Regions from separate parts of the Mesorhizobium sp. M0296 genome, predicted to be linked through region 1. Evidence: predicted binding sites of a transcription regulator. Region 1 holds the regulator's gene; the other holds the start of a gene.

What was found. The regulator LexA, encoded in region 1, represses DNA repair genes until DNA is damaged. The targets are predictions, from matches to a motif close to TGTTCNNNNTGTGTTCNG.
Region 2: NKI97_RS05540 (helicase-related protein) is a predicted target of LexA. The motif match lies at 2,025-2,042, and genes of this name have one in related genera.

The regions. Positions count from the first base shown of each region.
Region 1 is NZ_JAMYRZ010000004.1:43,370-52,320, reverse strand. It holds gene NKI97_RS05835 (hormone-sensitive lipase) at 1-730, opposite strand, end outside; partial or broken gene kynU (kynureninase) at 827-2,073, opposite strand; gene lexA (transcriptional repressor LexA) at 2,520-3,254, shown strand; gene NKI97_RS05820 (ComEC/Rec2 family competence protein) at 3,248-5,713, opposite strand; gene gltX (glutamate--tRNA ligase) at 5,810-7,231, shown strand; gene gltA (citrate synthase) at 7,411-8,739, shown strand; gene lpxB (lipid-A-disaccharide synthase) at 8,853-8,951, opposite strand, start outside.
Region 2 is NZ_JAMYRZ010000003.1:265,843-274,793, reverse strand. It holds gene NKI97_RS05550 (acetyl-CoA C-acetyltransferase) at 1-649, shown strand, start outside; gene phbB (acetoacetyl-CoA reductase) at 753-1,478, shown strand; gene NKI97_RS05540 (helicase-related protein) at 2,210-5,617, shown strand; gene NKI97_RS05535 (RNA-binding S4 domain-containing protein) at 5,630-6,016, shown strand; gene fdxA (ferredoxin FdxA) at 6,165-6,503, shown strand; gene NKI97_RS05525 (CarD family transcriptional regulator) at 6,872-7,453, shown strand; gene NKI97_RS05520 (amino acid ABC transporter ATP-binding protein) at 7,532-8,302, opposite strand; gene NKI97_RS05515 (ABC transporter permease subunit) at 8,299-8,951, opposite strand, start outside.

The DNA.
Region 1 (8,951 bases):
CGGAACCCAGGCCGATCCAGATGTTGGCCAGCAACGCGCTCTGACGCAGGAATTCGGCGCGCTCGCCGCCGCCGGCCCAGCAGGTCAGGCGGGCCTTGTCCATCGGGCGCAGCAGCACCGGACTTTCGGCCTGCGCCTCGGCCTCATCGATCGCCAGCGTCTCATTCATGCCGGTGCGCATGATCGGGCGCAAATCGTGCACCCCCGAGATCGACACCACATGACGAACGCGCCGGACGACTTCGGGCGCCAGCGGCGTCGTCGCCGTAACCATCCGGCTAACAAGATGGCCGCCGGCCGAGTGCCCGGTCAGCATCAGCGGCCCTGCAACGATCGCCGCCGCCTTGCCGATCGCCGCGCCGACTTCCTTGACGATGCCGCCGATGCGTATCTGCGGACAGAGCGTGTAGGACGGCATCGCCACCGCATAGCCGCGATCAACAGGGCCAGCGGCAAGATGCGACCAGAAATTCTTGTCGAATTCCATCCAGTAGCCGCCATGAACGAACACCACGAGTCCCTTAGGCTTGATGGCCGGCAGGAAAAGATCGAGCCGGTTGCATGGGTTGTCGCCATAGGCCATGTCGAGCCGCGCCCTGCCCTCGGTCGAAAGCACGTCGCGGAAAACCCGCGCGGGCTCGATCCAGGCCGCCGGCCAGCGATCGCTGCCGGCTATGTTGGCGCCGTTGGCATAGGCGTTGTCCCAATCGGCAATGTGACGTTCGAACACCCTGCGCCCTCCCTGGCAATATGGCCTTGCAACGTAGCCGTGAGCATCGCGCGGCGCGTCGTCGCCAGCCTCACGATTCCAGCTCTCGCATCAATCTCAAGTGACAGCTGCTTTGATGGCGAAGCGCGCATCCCTCCACGCACCGGTGCGCAGGATGTCCTCAAGCACTTTGACGGCCTGCCAGACATCGGCATAGCCAACATAGAGCGGGGTGAAGCCGAAGCGCATGGTCGATGGCGCGCGAAAATCGCCGATCACGCCACGTTCGATCAGCGCGCGCATGACCTGGTAGCCATGCTCATGCATGAATGAAATCTGGCTGCCGCGTTTTTCCCCATCGCGCGTGCTTTCGAGCGTGAGCCCGTAAGTGCCGCACTTTGCCTCGACAAGCTCGATGAACAGATCCGCCAGCGCGATGCTCTTCTTGCGCACCGCCGTCATGTCGACATCGTTCCAGATGTCGAGCGCGCCCTTCAGCGTGCGCATCGACAGCACCGGCTGGGTGCCGCACAGAAACCGGCGGATGCCGGTGCCGGCCGCATAGCCTGGCTCGAAGGCGAAGGGCCGTGCATGGCCCCACCAGCCGGTGAGCGGCTGCTGGATGTCGGAAAGATGCCGCTCAGCCGCATAGATGAAGGCAGGCGCGCCCGGGCCGCCATTCAGATATTTGTAGGTGCAGCCAACGGCAAAATCGGCGTTTGCCTTGTCGAGCTCGACTGGCATCGCGCCGGCGGTGTGGCAGAGATCCCAGACGATCATCGCCCCGGCTTCCTGAGCCCTGCGCGTCAGCGCCGGCATGTCGCGCAGTTGCCCGACTTGTAGTTGACGTGGTTGACCAGCACCACGGCGGTGCGTTCGTCGATCAGCTCTTCGATGCTCGGCGCGTCGACCCCCGAGAGGCGCAGCAGCGTATCTTTTCGCGTCGAAACCACACCCTCAGCCATGTAGAGGTCCGTCGGAAAACTATCGCCCTCGGCGACGATGACCTGCCGCTCCGGTCGCATGGCCATGGCGGCGTGCAGCAGCTTGTAGATGTTGACCGATGTCGTGTCGCAGACCACCGTCTGGCCGGCCGCGGCACCGATCAGGCGCCCGAGCTGGTCGCCAAGTTCAAGCGGCATGTTGAACCAGCCGGCCGTGTTCCATGCGCGGATGAGATCATGCGACCATTCTTCGGTCGCGGCCTTGCGCAGTTCATCGAAAGCGGCACGTGAAGCAGCTCCTAGCGAATTGCCGTCGAGATAGACCACTCCTTGCGGCAATACAAAGCGGTCGCGCATCGCGCGCAGCGGATCCGCGGCATCCATCGCCTTTATGGCCACGAGATCGGGAATTCCTGTCATGATTTGTCTGCTCCCCCAAGATCCAACGCAACGCCCGACACGCGTCGACTGTTCTTCCATTCCCTGGTTGCGCGCAGCAAGGCTCCACCGGCGAGAAGCAGCCTGACCAGGCGGTGGAAACCGGGGACTTAACCCGAGGTTGGCGTTTTGAGTTCGTTTCGTTCACGGTGCATCGACCAAACCGCACAGTCGATAGGGGTTCACTTCCGTGCCCTTTGCCGACCGACGGCCGATGTCAATGTGGCCTCCGGGAAGCCAGAAGGGCGCAAACGAAAGCAGAATCAAGGCGATGAGGCTCGCGGCGGTGAAAATACGGTACCCCGGTAGGGACGTCGTTTGTTTCCCGAGCCTTAACGCATTCATTAAACTTTAAACAGTTGCGGAACACAACTGGAACAGATAGTGTTTGTTCTGGGTTTGTTTTTCTGATTCTGTTGGGGGTCGCTATGCTGACACGCAAACAACACGAACTGCTTATGTTCATCCACGAAAGGTTGAAGGAAAGCGGTATCCCGCCTTCCTTCGACGAGATGAAGGAAGCGCTCGACCTGGCTTCCAAATCCGGAATCCACCGGCTGATTACGGCGCTGGAGGAGCGCGGCTTCATTCGCCGTTTGCCCAACCGGGCCCGTGCGCTGGAGGTGCTGCGCCTGCCTGACTCGATCGCCCCCGGCCTCAATGCGGCACGCAAGTTCTCGCCGAGTGTCATCCAGGGCAGTCTTGGGCAAGGCGGTCCTCGGCAAGGCAAGCCGACATCGTCGCGCGTGCCCGCAGCCGGAAATGACGACGATGTCGTCGCCGCCGTTTCGATCCCGGTGATGGGCCGCATCGCCGCCGGTGTGCCGATCGACGCCATCCAGCACCAGACGCATTCGATTTCGGTGCCGCCGGATATGATCATGGGCGGCGAGCATTATGCGCTCGAGGTCAAAGGCGATTCGATGATCGAGGCCGGCATTTTCGACGGCGACACGGTGATCATCCGCAATGCCGATACGGCGAGCCCCGGTGAGATCGTGGTGGCACTGGTCGACGAGGAGGAAGCGACGCTGAAGCGGTTCCGCCGCAAGGGCGCCTCGATCGCCCTGGAAGCCGCCAATCCGGCCTACGAGACGCGCATCTTCGGACCAGACAGGGTCAAGGTGCAGGGCAAGCTCGTCGGACTGATCCGCCGCTACTGAGCCCCGCCCTTGGCGCCGGCTTTGGGGTTGTCGGCCCTGCGGTATGGTGGCAGGCCCCGTGCCGCGCGTGAAAATTTCCGCTGCACGTGCCAGGGCCGGTATGATTTTTCGACCGCGAAACGGATTTCGGCGCGCGTTGCCGCTTGTGGATCGAAGTAGACGGCGGCACTTCCCGCGCGCGCCAGTTGCCGTTTGGTGACGACGAGGACCAGCCGGTCGTAGTAGCAGGGGTTATGCGCGGTGGCGTCGTCGATGACGATCAAGCTGGCAAAGGCGCAGGCTGGCCGCGCAGTATCGCGGTCCTTGGCTTGCGCGATGATCGCGCCGGATGGATGCCTGGCAAGGCAGAGGCCGTCCGTGCAAATGAACGGCATGCCCGGCGGTAGGTCGGCCGGATCGGCAATGTCGAATTGCGGGTCGTTCTTTGCAGGTGTTTCCGGCGCGACGATAGCCTCTGATGTGAGCGCGCGTTTCCAGTTGTCGATGGTGAACTCATTCGGGCGTGCCCGGTTGACCGCGAGTTCACCGCTGCCGATCGGCAGCGCGACCAGCCGTGCGTCCTCCGAGACCAATACGTCGGGTATGCGTGTCTGCGTTGTCGTCAGCAAGCCGGCGAGCGCAAAAGGAAGTGCCGCCAGCCGCAACCAGGTCGTCGCCATGCTGGCAATGACGAGGGCGATCGTCACCAGAAGGACGGATCTCAGCGAAATCAGCCCGACCGCATCGATCGGCGAGCGCTCCGAGATCCACCCGGACAGGGCGATCATCGCCGTCAGCCCCTTGCCCATGACATAGAGGAAAGGGCCATCCGCACCGAACGGCATCGCCAGCGCGCTGAGAACGGCGAAGGGCATGACGACCAGTGAGACGATGGGCATGATGGCCAGATTGGCGAACAGGCTGAGCGGCGCCACGCGCTGGAAATGCCATATGGCGAAAAGCGCCGTGGCGCTCCCTGCAATGATCGAGGTCATCGCCAGACCGCACATGCCCAGCAGGACCTTTCGAGTGGCAAAGCGTAGCGGCGACAGCCGCGGCGGCGGCATGGTGGCCCTGCCGGCGCGGTAATCGGACCAGCCTGCATAGGCGCCGACAAGGGCCGCCGTCGCGGCGAAGGACATCTGGAAACTCGGACCGACCACCTCGTGCGGCGACACCAGGATGACCGCGATGGCCGAGATCGCCAGGTTGCGCATGGTGAGCGCGGCCCGGTCGAACAGCACGGCGATAAGCATCACCGCCAGCATGATGAAGCTGCGTTCGGCCGCCACGACAATGCCGGAAAAGACGAGGTAGGCCGCAATCGAAAAAAGCGCGGCGGCCGCGGCATATTTCTTGACCGGCCGTCGCGATGAGAAATCGGGAAACAGCGCAAAGGCACCCCGCAGCAGCGCCATGATGGTGCCGGCGACCAACGCCATATGTAGCCCCGAGATGGAGATGATGTGGTAGATGCCGGTGCGCCGCATCGCTTCGTTGATCTCCTCGGGAATGCCGGCGCGCACGCCGACGATCAGCGCAGCAGCAATCTCGCCCTCGGCACCGCCGATGCGGCTGCGGATATGGTCGGCGATGGATTCGCGCGCGTCTTCGATCGCGGAAGAAAGCTGCGCGCCAAGCGGCATGCTGCCCGACGACACGACTTTCGGATTGCCGAGAAAAAAGCCGCTGCCGCCGATACCGGCGAAATAGCTGTCGAAGGAGAAATCATAGCTGTCGGGCCGCACCGGGCCGGTCGGCGGCAGCAGCCGCACATAGCCGGTGATCTCGGAACCGGCGGTCAGCTCAGCCGGTATCTTCATCGCCGAAACGCGGACCCGTTCCGGCATGTAGCGCAGTGTCGGCCTGGCCGTTGAGATCACATCGATTGTCAGCCTGATGCGGCCGCTTGCCATGGGCTCGTACGATACGACGCGACCCGTCAGCCGCGTCGAGATTTCGGAGCCGAGCATATGCATTCCGACACGCCATGTCTCGAACTTGGCGGCAAGTACGCCAAGCGCGCAGAGCAGCGCCACCATGAAGCACAGGCGCGTCCTGGGCCATGACCGCGAGACGACGGCACAAAGGGCCGCGAGGAGCGCGATTGCGATCGGCTGTGGAAAGGCCGGCTCCACCGAGAGCCCGAAATATACGACCACCCCGCATGCGAGGAACACCGGCACCAGCAGGAAGGCAATGCCGCGGTCAAGTTCCAGGCCGGCTGCCGTGGTTACGCTGTTGCGGATACGGGACGGTGACGGGAGGCGGAAACGCCTGGGCAGGCGTACGATGGGCTCGCCCGCGGGCACGAGAACCGCTGCTCGGTCGCTGGCCGGCAGCGACGGAGCATCGAAGCGCGGAGCAGGTAGCAATGCCGGTGCCGGCAGGACAGGCGGGGGAGCGGCAAACAGCAAGCGTTCGCTGACGCCGCTGCCAACGTCCTCGCCCTCGCCCGTACCACGGCCTCGCACAGCCATCGGGTCTGCCCCTTGCGCCCTCGACCTCCTATGCTACATGAACGCGCAACGCGCGAAAGTCCGCAAACCCACTTCCTTCGCCCGCCTGAGAGTTCCATGCCCGATAAGGTCGTCACCCGTTTTGCCCCCTCGCCCACCGGCTACCTGCACATCGGCGGCGCGCGGACGGCGCTGTTCAACTGGCTGTATGCCAAGCACACAGGCGGCACGATGCTGCTGCGCATCGAGGACACCGACCGCGAGCGCTCCACCGATGCGGCAAGCGCGGCCATTCTCGACGGGCTTTCCTGGCTTGGCCTGACATGGGACGGCGAGCCGGTGTCGCAGTTCGAGCGTGCGCCGCGCCATCGCGAGGTGGCCGAGGAGCTCGTTCGTATGGGCAAGGCCTATTATTGTTATGCGACGCCTGCCGAGCTAGAGGCAATGCGCGAGAGCGCACGGGCCAAGGGGCTGCCTCCCCGCTATGATGGACGCTGGCGCGACCGCGACCCGTCGGAGGCGCCGCCCGGCGCCAAGGGGGCGATCCGCATCAAGGCGCCGACAGACGGCGAGACGGTGGTGCATGACCGCGTCCAGGGCGACGTGCGCTTTCCCAACAAGGATCTCGACGATTTCATTATTCTGCGCTCGGACGGCAATCCCACCTACATGCATGCCGTCGTCGTCGACGATCACGACATGGGCATCACCCACATCATCCGCGGCGACGATCATTTGACCAACGCCGCACGCCAGACCGTAATCTATCAGGCCATGGGCTGGAAGGTGCCGTCGATGTCGCATATCCCGCTGATCCACGGTGCCGACGGCGCCAAGCTGTCGAAGCGGCACGGTGCGCTTGGCGTCGAAGCCTATCGCGCCATGGGCTACCTGCCGGAGGCGCTGCTCAACTATCTTGCGAGGCTTGGCTGGAGCCACGGCGACGATGAGATCATGTCGATCGCCGACATGATTGCATGGTTCGACATTGGCGACGTCAACAAGGGCGCCGCCCGTTTCGACTTCGCCAAGCTCGAGGCGCTTAACGGCGTGCATATGCGCCGGATGAACGACGCGGCGCTGCTCGACATCTTCATCGCCACTCTGCCCTATCTTGAAGGCGGCCCGGCAATCGCCGCGCGCCTCGACGACAGACGCAGGGCGCAACTGCTTGCCGCTTTGCCGGGCCTGAAGGAGCGCGCCAAGACGCTGGTCGAACTTGTTGAAGGGGCTGCATTCCTTTTCGTCGAGCGGCCGCTGCCGGTCGACGAGAAGGCGGCGGCGCTGCTCAGCGGTGAGGCGCGCGCGATCCTGCGGGGCGCTCATGCGGCACTAGCCACGGTTTCGGAGTGGTCTGCCGCCTCAGCCGAAGCCGCGATCCGCGACTATGCGCAGGCCGCCAGCCATAAACTCGGCGCCGTGGCCCAACCTTTGCGCGCCGCGCTCACCGGCAAAAGTACCTCGCCAGGTGTCTTTGATGTGCTTGCCGTGCTTGGCCGCGAGGAAAGCCTGGCGCGGATCGCTGATCAAATCGATTAGCAAACTGGCCCAAGAAGATTGGCATTGAAAGGTGTGTTTCGCAGTGCAACATTGGGTCTTGGCCTAATCTGCCGCGCAGATTCAATTGCGGGCGCAAATGTGCGTATTCCGATGCTTTTGACGTGTTGGGTTCAGATATTTTGCCTTTGCCGGCCTGAGGAAACAAAAAGGAGTTTGCTATGACCGAACCTGCGACAAAAATGGAATTTGGCGGCAAAACCCAGGCATCGACGGCCAAGCTGGAACTCGGCGGCAAAACCCATGAATTCAAGATACGAAGTGGTTCGGTAGGACCTGACGTCATCGACATCGGTTCGCTCTACAACACCGCCGGCGTCTTTACCTACGATCCCGGTTTTACGTCGACGGCGAGCTGCGAATCGGAAATCACCTTCATCGATGGCGATGCCGGCATTCTTTTGCACCGCGGCTACCCGATCGACCAATTGGCCGAGCACGGCGACTTCCTCGAAGTCTGCTATCTCTTGCTCTATGGTGAACTCCCGACCAAGGCGCAGAAGGACGATTTCGACTACCGGGTGACGCGCCACACCATGGTGCATGAGCAGATGTCGCGCTTTTTCACCGGCTTCCGCCGTGATGCGCATCCGATGGCGGTGATGTGCGGCGTGGTCGGCGCGCTGTCGGCCTTCTATCACGATTCCACCGATATCTCGGACCCCTATCAACGCATGGTCGCGTCAATGCGGCTGATCGCCAAGATGCCGACGATCGCGGCGATGGCCTATAAATACCACATCGGCCAGCCATTCATTTACCCGAAGAACGAGCTGAATTTCGCAGCCAATTTCCTGCATATGTGCTTCGCCGTGCCTTGCGAGGAATACAAGATCAATCCGGTGCTGGCCCGCGCGATGGAGCGCATCTTCATCCTGCACGCCGATCACGAACAGAACGCCTCGACTTCGACCGTCCGCCTGGCCGGCTCGTCGGGCGCCAATCCTTTTGCCTGTATCGCTGCCGGCATCGCCTGCCTGTGGGGTCCCGCACATGGCGGCGCCAACGAGGCAGCCCTGAACATGCTGGGCGAGATCGGTCATGTCGATCACATCCCGGAATTCATTGCGCGCGCCAAGGATAAGAACGATCCGTTCCGATTGATGGGATTTGGCCACCGCGTTTACAAGAATTACGATCCGCGCGCCAAGATCATGCAGAAGACCGCGCACGAGGTCCTGGGCGAGCTCGGCATCAAGGACGATCCACTGCTCGACATCGCCATGGAGCTGGAAAGGATCGCACTGACCGATTCCTATTTCATCGAGAAGAAGCTCTATCCGAACGTCGATTTCTATTCCGGCATCACGCTGAAGGCGCTGGGCTTTCCCACCACCATGTTCACCGTGCTGTTCGCGGTCGCCCGCACCGTCGGCTGGATCGCGCAGTGGAAGGAGATGATCGAGGACCCGCACCAGAAGATCGGTCGCCCGCGCCAGCTCTATACCGGCGCGCCGGAACGGGACTACGTGCCAATCGCGAAGCGGTGAAGGTGGTGAATGGTGAATGGTGAATGGTGAATGGTGAATGGTGAATGGGAGTAGCGAAGCGTCGCTCCCTGTCCATAGAAACCACTATTCACAATTCACTATTCACAATTCACTCACTTCCTCCCCATCCCCATCACCACACCCGCGGCAATCTCGCCTGACGGCTTGGCGGTTGCCATACGCCCGGCAATGTCGGCAAAACCGTGCTTCTG
Region 2 (8,951 bases), on a different contig from region 1:
GTTCGCACTGGCTTCCCAGAACAAGGCCGAGGCCTCGCAGAAAGCCGGGAAATTCAAGGACGAGATCGTTGCCTTTACAGTCAAGGGCAGGAAGGGCGACACCGTAGTCGACCAGGATGAATACATCCGCCACGGCGCGACAATCGATGCCATGACCAAGCTCAAGCCGGCGTTCGACAAGGAAGGCACGGTGACGGCAGCCAATGCTTCCGGCATCAACGACGGCGCCGCCGCCGTGGTGCTGATGACCGAAGCGGAAGCCGCAAGGCGCGGCATCACACCGCTGGTGCGCATCGTTTCCTGGGCGACCGCCGGTGTCGACCCGCAGATCATGGGGACGGGACCGATCCCCTCCTCGCGCAAGGCGCTGGCCAAGGCCGGCTGGTCGGTTGGCGACCTCGATCTGGTCGAAGCCAACGAGGCCTTTGCCGCGCAGGCCTGCGCCGTCAACAAGGACATGGGCTGGAATCCGGCCATCGTCAACGTCAATGGCGGCGCCATCGCCATCGGCCATCCGGTCGGCGCCTCGGGCGCCCGCATCTTCAACACGCTGGTCTACGAGATGCGCCGCAGAAGTGCCAAGAAAGGCCTTGCCACGCTGTGCATCGGCGGCGGCATGGGTGTTGCCATGTGCGTGGAAGCATTGTGATGAGATAAGCGATACGAATAGGATGCTGGCGCAAAGCGAGTAGGGAAAGAGGGCAAACCCCACCGCTTCAACGCTCAGTCATCTGCATTTCCCGGGAGGACATATGACAAAGGTTGCAATCGTCACAGGCGGGTCGCGCGGCATCGGCGCGGCGATATCGGTCGCCTTGAAAAGCGCCGGCTATTCGGTCGCCGCAAACTACGCCGGCAATGAAGAAGCGGCCGCAAAGTTCAAGGCCGCGACCGGCATCCCGGTCTATAGATGGTCCGTCGCCGACTACGAGGCCTGCGCCGCCGGCATCAAACAGATCGAAGCCGATCTCGGTCCCGTCTCGGTGCTGGTCAACAATGCCGGCATCACTCGCGACGCGATGTTCCACAAGATGACGCGCGAGCAATGGAAAGAGGTCCTCGACACCAACCTTTCCGGCGTCTTCAACATGACGCATCCGTTGTGGGGCGGCATGCGCGATCGTAAGTTCGGTCGCATCATCACCATCTCCTCGATCAACGGTCAGAAAGGCCAGGTCGGCCAGGTTAATTATTCGGCCTCGAAGGCCGGCGATATCGGCTTCACCAAGGCACTGGCCCAGGAAGGCGCGCGCGCCGGCATCACCGTCAACGTCATTTGCCCCGGCTACATCGCCACCGAGATGGTCAAGGCAATGGACGAGAAGGTCCTCAACGAGCGCGTCATCCCGCACATCCCGGTCGGCCGTCTCGGCGAGCCGGAGGAGATCGCGCGCTGCGTCGTCTTCCTCGCTTCCGACGATGCCGGTTTCATCACCGGCTCGACCATATCAGCCAATGGCGGCCAGTACGTCGCCTGATCGTTTGTCTTTACGTTGAGACAGATCCTCGCTTGGACGAACGGGCCTGCAAAACGGCCCGTTTCTATAGCGGTCTTCCCGTTGCAAGATCTCGATGCAGCACGCTGCCCCAATCCGGCACGCAAAGGTTAACGGCAAACTCGCAGCTTGTGCAAAAGCCGCCCGGCAGCCTGTGGATTCTCGGTGGAAAAGCTGTTCACGACACAACATGTTGCGGTGAACAAACCAAGAAACTTCAGCTATCGCTGATTCGTCGCCGATTCGTTCCGGCTTTGAGCGGAGCGTTAACGGCGAGAGCTGAAAACACCCGCGAAATGATTAAAGCGCATTAGGAAACATCAATAATTTCATAATATTGTGCGAAGCAGGTTGGCCAGCCACGACCATTCACCGGCAAAGGTTAACCGCAGTGCTCGCTTGGATGCCGCTTGCATAAATCGGGCCAGTTTCCGTGATTCAGCATGTGGTGAGGTATGCCGACAGAAAACCCAGATGTAGCCGTGAACAAACCCTGAATCAGCGCGAGTCAGTGATTCGTCGCTGATTCGTTCCAGACTCGTTCCAACTGTTAATCGGGAACAGATTTTCTGGCTTCGAACCAACCAATCGGCCTGCCCTCGGCATATTCCGCTTTCGCTTCGCGCCCGAAATCCCTATGTGTCGCCTGTCATACGCGGCCAATATGGGCGCGCTCCCGACAATGCGAGGCAGAGAGCCTTATTTCCAGGCCGATGAACATCCATCCGAAACATACTGAACCGCTGATCCTGTCGGGTCGAGACGTGACGGCCGTGCTCGGCCCGACCAACACCGGCAAGACCCATCTCGCCATCGAACGCATGGTGGCGCACGAAAGCGGCGTCATCGGCCTGCCGCTCAGGCTGCTTGCCCGCGAGGTCTATACGCGCGTCTGCGAGAAGGTCGGCGCCCATAAGGTGGCGCTCATCACCGGCGAGGAAAAGATCCAGCCGGCGGGCGCGAAATACTCGGTCTGCACCGTGGAAGCGATGCCGCGCGAGACCGACGCCGCCTTCGTTGCCATCGACGAGGTCCAGCTCGCCGGCGATCTCGAACGCGGCCACATCTTCACCGATCGCATCCTGCATCTGCGCGGCCGCCAGGAGACGCTGCTGCTGGGCGCGGCCACCATGCACGGCATTCTGCAGCGCCTGCTGCGGGGCGTGTCGGTGGTGACGCGACCACGCCTCTCGCATCTTGCCTATGTCGGTTCGAAGAAGCTGACCCGCCTGCCGCGGCGCACGGCGATCGTCGCCTTCTCGGCCGACGAGGTCTATGCCATCGCCGAGCTGATCCGCCGCCAGCAGGGCGGTGCCGCCGTCGTGCTCGGCGCACTCAGCCCGCGCACCCGCAACGCCCAGGTGGCGCTGTTCCAGTCGGGCGACGTCGACTACCTCGTCGCCACCGACGCCATCGGCATGGGCCTCAACCTCGACCTCGACCACGTCGCCTTCGCCCAGAACCGCAAATTCGACGGCTACCAGTACCGCAACCTGACGGCGGCCGAGCTCGGCCAGATTGCCGGCCGCGCCGGCCGGCATCTGCGCGACGGCACCTTCGGCGTCACCGGCCAGGTCGATCCGCTGGATGATGAACTGGTCAACAAAATCGAGGCGCATGATTTCGACCCGGTGAAAGTACTGCAGTGGCGCACCGCGCATTTCGATTTCGCCAACCTTGATGCGCTGAAGCGCTCGATTGAGACCAACGCTCCGGTCGAAGGCCTGACGCGCGCGCTGCCGGCAGTAGACGCGCAGGCGCTCGAGCATCTGTCGCGCGACGAGGACGTGCGGGCACTCACCACCGATGCCAGGCGCGTGGCGCTGCTGTGGGAAGCCTGCGCGCTGCCCGACTACAGGAAGATCGCGCCGGCCCAGCACGCCGACTTGATTGCCTCCATTTACATGGACCTTGCCAGGCACGGCCATGTCGACGAGAACTACATGGCCGAGCAGGTGCGCCGTGCCGACACAACCGAAGGCGACATCGACACGCTGTCGCACAGGATTGCCCAGATCCGCACATGGACCTTCGTTTCCAACCGGCCCGGCTGGCTGGCCGATCGGGCACACTGGCAGGAAAAGACGCGCGAAATCGAAGACAGATTGTCGGATGCGCTGCATGAGCGGTTGACGAAACGTTTTGTAGACCGCAGGACTTCCGTCCTCATGCGGCGCCTTAGAGAAAACACGATGCCTGAAGCCGAAATCAGCCCAACCGGAACCGTCCTCGTCGAAGGCCATCACGTCGGCGAGTTGCAAGGTTTCCGCTTCACCGCCGACCAGAGCGCCGGCGGCGAAGACGCCAAGGCGGTGCGGGCGGCGGCGCAGAAGGCGCTTGCCGCCGAGTTCGAGGCGCGGGCCGAGCGCTTCGGCGCCTCGGCCAATGGCGACATCGCGCTGGGTTCGGATGGCACGCTGCGCTGGATCGGCGCGCCGATCGGCACGCTGGTCGCCGGCGAAGACGCTTTGAAGCCGCGTCTGGTTCTGCTGGCCGACGAGCAACTCACCGGCCCGGCACGCGACAAGGTTGCGGCGCGCGCCGAGCGCTTCGTAAACTTCCAGATCGAATCCCTGCTGAAGCCGCTGGTCGATCTCAAGAATGCCGAGCAGATCACCGGCATCGGCCGCGGCATCGCTTTCCAGCTTGTCGAGCATTTCGGCCTCATCAACCGTCGCGACATCGCCGACGAGATGAAGTCGCTCGACCAGGAAGGCCGCGCGGCGCTTCGCCGTCTCGGAGTGCGCTTCGGCGCCTACCATGTCTTCGTGCCGGCGCTGATCAAACCGGCGCCGGCCGGGCTGATAATGCTGCTGTGGGCGCTGAGAAACGACGGCAAGGACAAGCCCGGCTTCGGCGATGTCGTTCACGCACTGGCCTCCGGCCGCACCTCGGTGGTCATCGATCCGACCTTCGACAAGACCTTCTACAAGCTTGCCGGCTACCGCAATCTTGGCCGGCGTGCTGTACGCGTCGATATTCTCGAACGGCTGGCCGACCTGATCCGGCCGGCGACCAACTGGAAGCCGGGCCTCGGCCCTCGCCCCGACGGCGCCTATGACGGCCAGTCCTTCATGGTGACGCCGCCGATGATGTCGATTCTCGGCGCCACCGCCGACGACATGGAAGAAATCCTGAAGGGACTCGGCTATCGCGCCGATGCCAAACCGGCGGCCGAGGTCAAGGCGCGGCTGGAAGCACAGGACAATGCCGCGCGTGAAGCTGCCGCTGCAAAGCAGGCGGCGGAAGAGGCTGCGCGAGTCGAGCAGGCGAGGATGGCGGAAGCATCTGCCGCGGCAGAGCCGCCGGCGGAGGCTTCGGAACCTGTGTCGGATGCGGCTCCTGATGCGGAGGCGGCGGCCGAAGCTGTGACCGAAGCGACGGCAGAGCCTGTCGCGGAAGCTCCAGCCCCTGAAGCTGCGGCAGAAGTCACGCAAGAGACCCGGCCCGCCGCGGAGGCGACTGCTGAAGCGCCTGCGGAACCGGCGGCCGAGCCAACGGCGGAACCTGGGGCGGAAACTGAGGCTGCGGCACCGGCAGAACCGCCGGTTTCCGACACTACGGAAGCATCGCCGGCCGAACCTGCAGCGACGGCAGGAGCCGTCGCCGGCGAAGCTGCTCCAGAAGCCGAGGAGCCAAAACCCATCCTGTTATGGCGGCAGGGTCGTTTCGACCAGCGCCCGCGTCATCGCCAGCATGACAACCGCCCCCGGGACAATCATCGGGACAATCGCGCGCGCAATGGTCAAGCTGCGCCGGACAGCCGCAGCGATGCGCCGGTAGATGCCGGCGGGCAACCGACGCCGGGCGACCGGCCCGCCCGTCAGGGGCGCCACGACCAGCGCGACGGCGCCGGCAAGCCGCGCTTCGATCGCAGCAAGTTCAAGCCCAGGCCGCAAGGCGACGCGGCAGATCAGCGCGCCGGCAAGCCGCAAGGTGAACGCCCGGACCGGCGCGAAAACCGGCCCGACTGGAAGGCTGGCCGGCAGGACGGCAAAGGCGGCGCCCAAGGCGCAAAGCCGGCGTTCCAGCCAAAGCCGCGTGAGGAACGCCCGGTCCGCTTCGATCCGGACTCGCCCTTCGCCAAGCTCGCCGCGTTGCGCGACCAGCTGAAGAAGTAAGCTGCTCGTCCAATGGTCACTGATGCCCGCCAGCGCATCGACAAGTGGCTGTTCTTCTCGCGCGCGGTAAAATCGCGCACGCTGGCAGCCAAGCTGGTCGTCGCCGGACGCGTCCGCATCAATCGCGACAAAGCAGCGCAGGCCTCCGATACGGTCCGGCCGGGCGACGTTTTGACCATCACGCTGGAGCGGCGGATCTTCGTCTGGAAAGTCCTTGGCACCGGCGTACGGCGTGGCCCGGCCGAAGAGGCCCGCCTGCTCTACGAGGACGTGTCGCCGCCCCCCGCGCCCAAGGGCGAGGCGCTTCCGGATGCGGTGCCGCCGTTGCGCGAGGCCGGCAGCGGTCGCCCGACGAAGAAGGAACGCCGCCAGACCGACCACCTGCTCGGCGACGATTGAGCAAGGTCGAACGCCCGCTTTGCCGGCCTTCCGGAATTCCATTCCGGAAACCGCGGCACCGCTGGCAGGGGCCGCCCTTGCCACCGGCGGACAAAGGCGTTACCTCACCAAAAAAGCCCAACAAAATGGGACGTCCCGGAGCCGACCAATGACCTACGTCGTGACCGACAATTGCATAAAATGCAAATACATGGACTGCATCGAGGTCTGTCCGGTCGACTGCTTCTACGAAGGTGAGAACATGCTCGTCATCCACCCGGACGAGTGCATCGATTGCGGCGTCTGTGAACCGGAATGCCCGGCCGACGCGATCAAGCCCGACACCGAGTCGGGCCTCGACAAATGGCTGCAGATCAACACCGAATATGCCGACAAATGGCCCAACATCACCGCCAAGAAGGAGCCGCCGGCCGACGCTAAGAATTTCGATGGCGAAACTGGCAAGTTCGAGAAATATTTCTCCCCCGAGCCCGGCGAAGGCGACTGACGAGCCTGTCGGCTGCGGCGGCCTGACGCCGCGTAACAGCCGTGATACATTAACTGCCTTGACAGGCGACGACGGCGCGTGGCCTTCGCGCGTGCAGCAAAACCTTGATTCTTCCGACTTTTTGTGTTATATCAACCAAACATGCCGGTGACACAACGTCGATTTATGGCGCAAACGCCCCAAATCACTGAAAGGTGAATTTCTCAATCCGGACCAGAGCGATCTGGGGCAGGCGGTCGCAATGTTGCGATTTGCCGGTCTTGGCCTTTCCGGTGAGTTCATCGTTGTGTGGCTAAGGACCGGTCACCCCGGTCGCACGAGTTCGGGCCGGCACGATGCCGGTACCACAACAAGGAGTTCAGGGCGTAATGGCAACGATCACCCCGCAGAAGAAGTCCACCGCAGCGCGCCACGGTTTCAAGACCGGCGAGTACATCGTTTATCCGGCGCATGGTGTCGGCCAGATCGTCTCGATCGATGAGCAGGAAGTCGCGGGCCACAAGCTGGAGCTGTTCGTCATCGACTTCCAGAAGGACAAGATGCGCCTCAAGGTGCCGGTCGCCAAGGCGACCTCGATCGGCATGCGCAAGCTGTCGGAAGAGGATTATGTCGAGCGCGCGCTGAAGGTCGTGCAGGGCCGCGCCCGCGTCAAGCGCACCATGTGGTCACGCCGTGCCCAGGAATATGACGCCAAGATCAACTCCGGCGATCTGATCTCGATCTCGGAAGTGGTGCGCGACCTTTACCGCGCCGATAACCAGCCGGAGCAGTCCTATTCCGAGCGCCAGCTCTACGAGGCGGCCCTCGACCGCATGGCCCGCGAGATCGCGGCCGTCAACCGCATGTCGGAGACCGAAGCGGTCCGCCTCATCGAGGTGAACCTCAACAAGGGCCCGAAGCGCGGCGCCAAGGCCGACAACGAGGAAGCCGAGCAGGAAGAAGCTGCCTGAGCCTTTTCGCCCAGGAAACATGGAAAACCCGGCCTTGCGCCGGGTTTTTTTGTCTTAGCTGACCGGCGACGGGCATATCTAACCTTCGCCGCCCTCCCTTTCCGCCTCGTGCTTCAGCGTGGCGATGAACCGCTTGGTCCGCTGGCGTTCCGGGTTGCTGAACAGCACCGCGGCCGGGCCTTGTTCGACGATGTTGCCGGCATCGAGGAACACCACTTCCCGCGCGATCTTCGAGGCGAGCCGCAGGTCATGCGTCGCCATCACCATGGTCGTGCCCTCGCTGGCGAGCTTGCCGAGCACGTCGACCACCTCCTGCGCCAGTTCCGGATCGAGTGCCGAGGTCGGCTCGTCGCAGAGCAGGACCTTCGGCGAAGGCGCCAGCGCCCGGGCAATCGCCACGCGCTGCTGCTGGCCGCCCGACAGGGTCGCCGGCCAGGCATCGGCCTTGTGCGCCATGCCGACTTTTTCGAGCAGGGCCAGCGCCCGTTCGCGCGCCCTCTCCTTGGGCCATTTCAGCACCGTCACCAGCCCCTCCATGATGTTCTCGATCGCAGTGCGATGCGGAAACAGCTGGAAATTCTGGAACACCATGCCGGTCTGCAGCCGCAGCCGCTGGATATCCCTGGTCGAGACCCTGCCGCCGGGATGGAATTCGAGTGCATCGTCGCCGATCCGTACCGTGCCTGAAGTCGGCAGCTCGAGCAGGTTGATGCAGCGCAAAAGCGTGCTCTTCCCTCCGCCCGACGGCCCGACAAGCGCCGTAACGCTGCCTTCCTCGATCGTGACGGTGACGCCCTTCAGCACCAAATTGTCGCCGAAACGCTTTTCGATGTTGGTGAGGCCGATCATGCGCGCGCCTCCAGGAAGCCGCCATAACGGTTGAGCCGCGTTTCCAGCCGCGCCTGCAAGGCCGACAGCACGGAGCTCATGACCAGATAGAGGGCCGCTGCCTCGACATAGAGGATCAGCGGCTCATAGGTGGTGGCGACGATGCGCTGCGCTGCCTGGAACATCTCCGGCACAGTGATGGCGGCGGCGAGCGAAGTGTCCTTGACCAGCGAGATGAAGGTGTTGGACAGCGGCGGCACGGCGACGCGGCCCGCCTGTGGAAGAATGGTGCGCCGCATTGCCTGGGCCCAGGTCATGCCGATCGAATAGGCCGCTTCCCACTGGCCCTTGGGCACCGAACCGATGACGGCGCGGATGATTTCCGACGAATAAGCACCGATGTTCAAGGTGAAGCCGATCAGTGCTGCTGGAAAGGCGTCGAGCAGGATGCCGACCGATGGCAGGCCGTAGAAGATAAGGAACAGTTGCACGAGAAGCGGCGTGCCGCGGAATATCCAGACGTAGAAGCGGACCACGGCGACCAGCGGTTTGGGACCGAACAGCCGGACAAGCGCTACAACCAGGCCTAGGACAAGACCGAATGCAAACGACAGCAGCGTCAACGGCACGGTGAAGATCAGTGCAGCCCACAGCAGCGTAGGCAGGGATT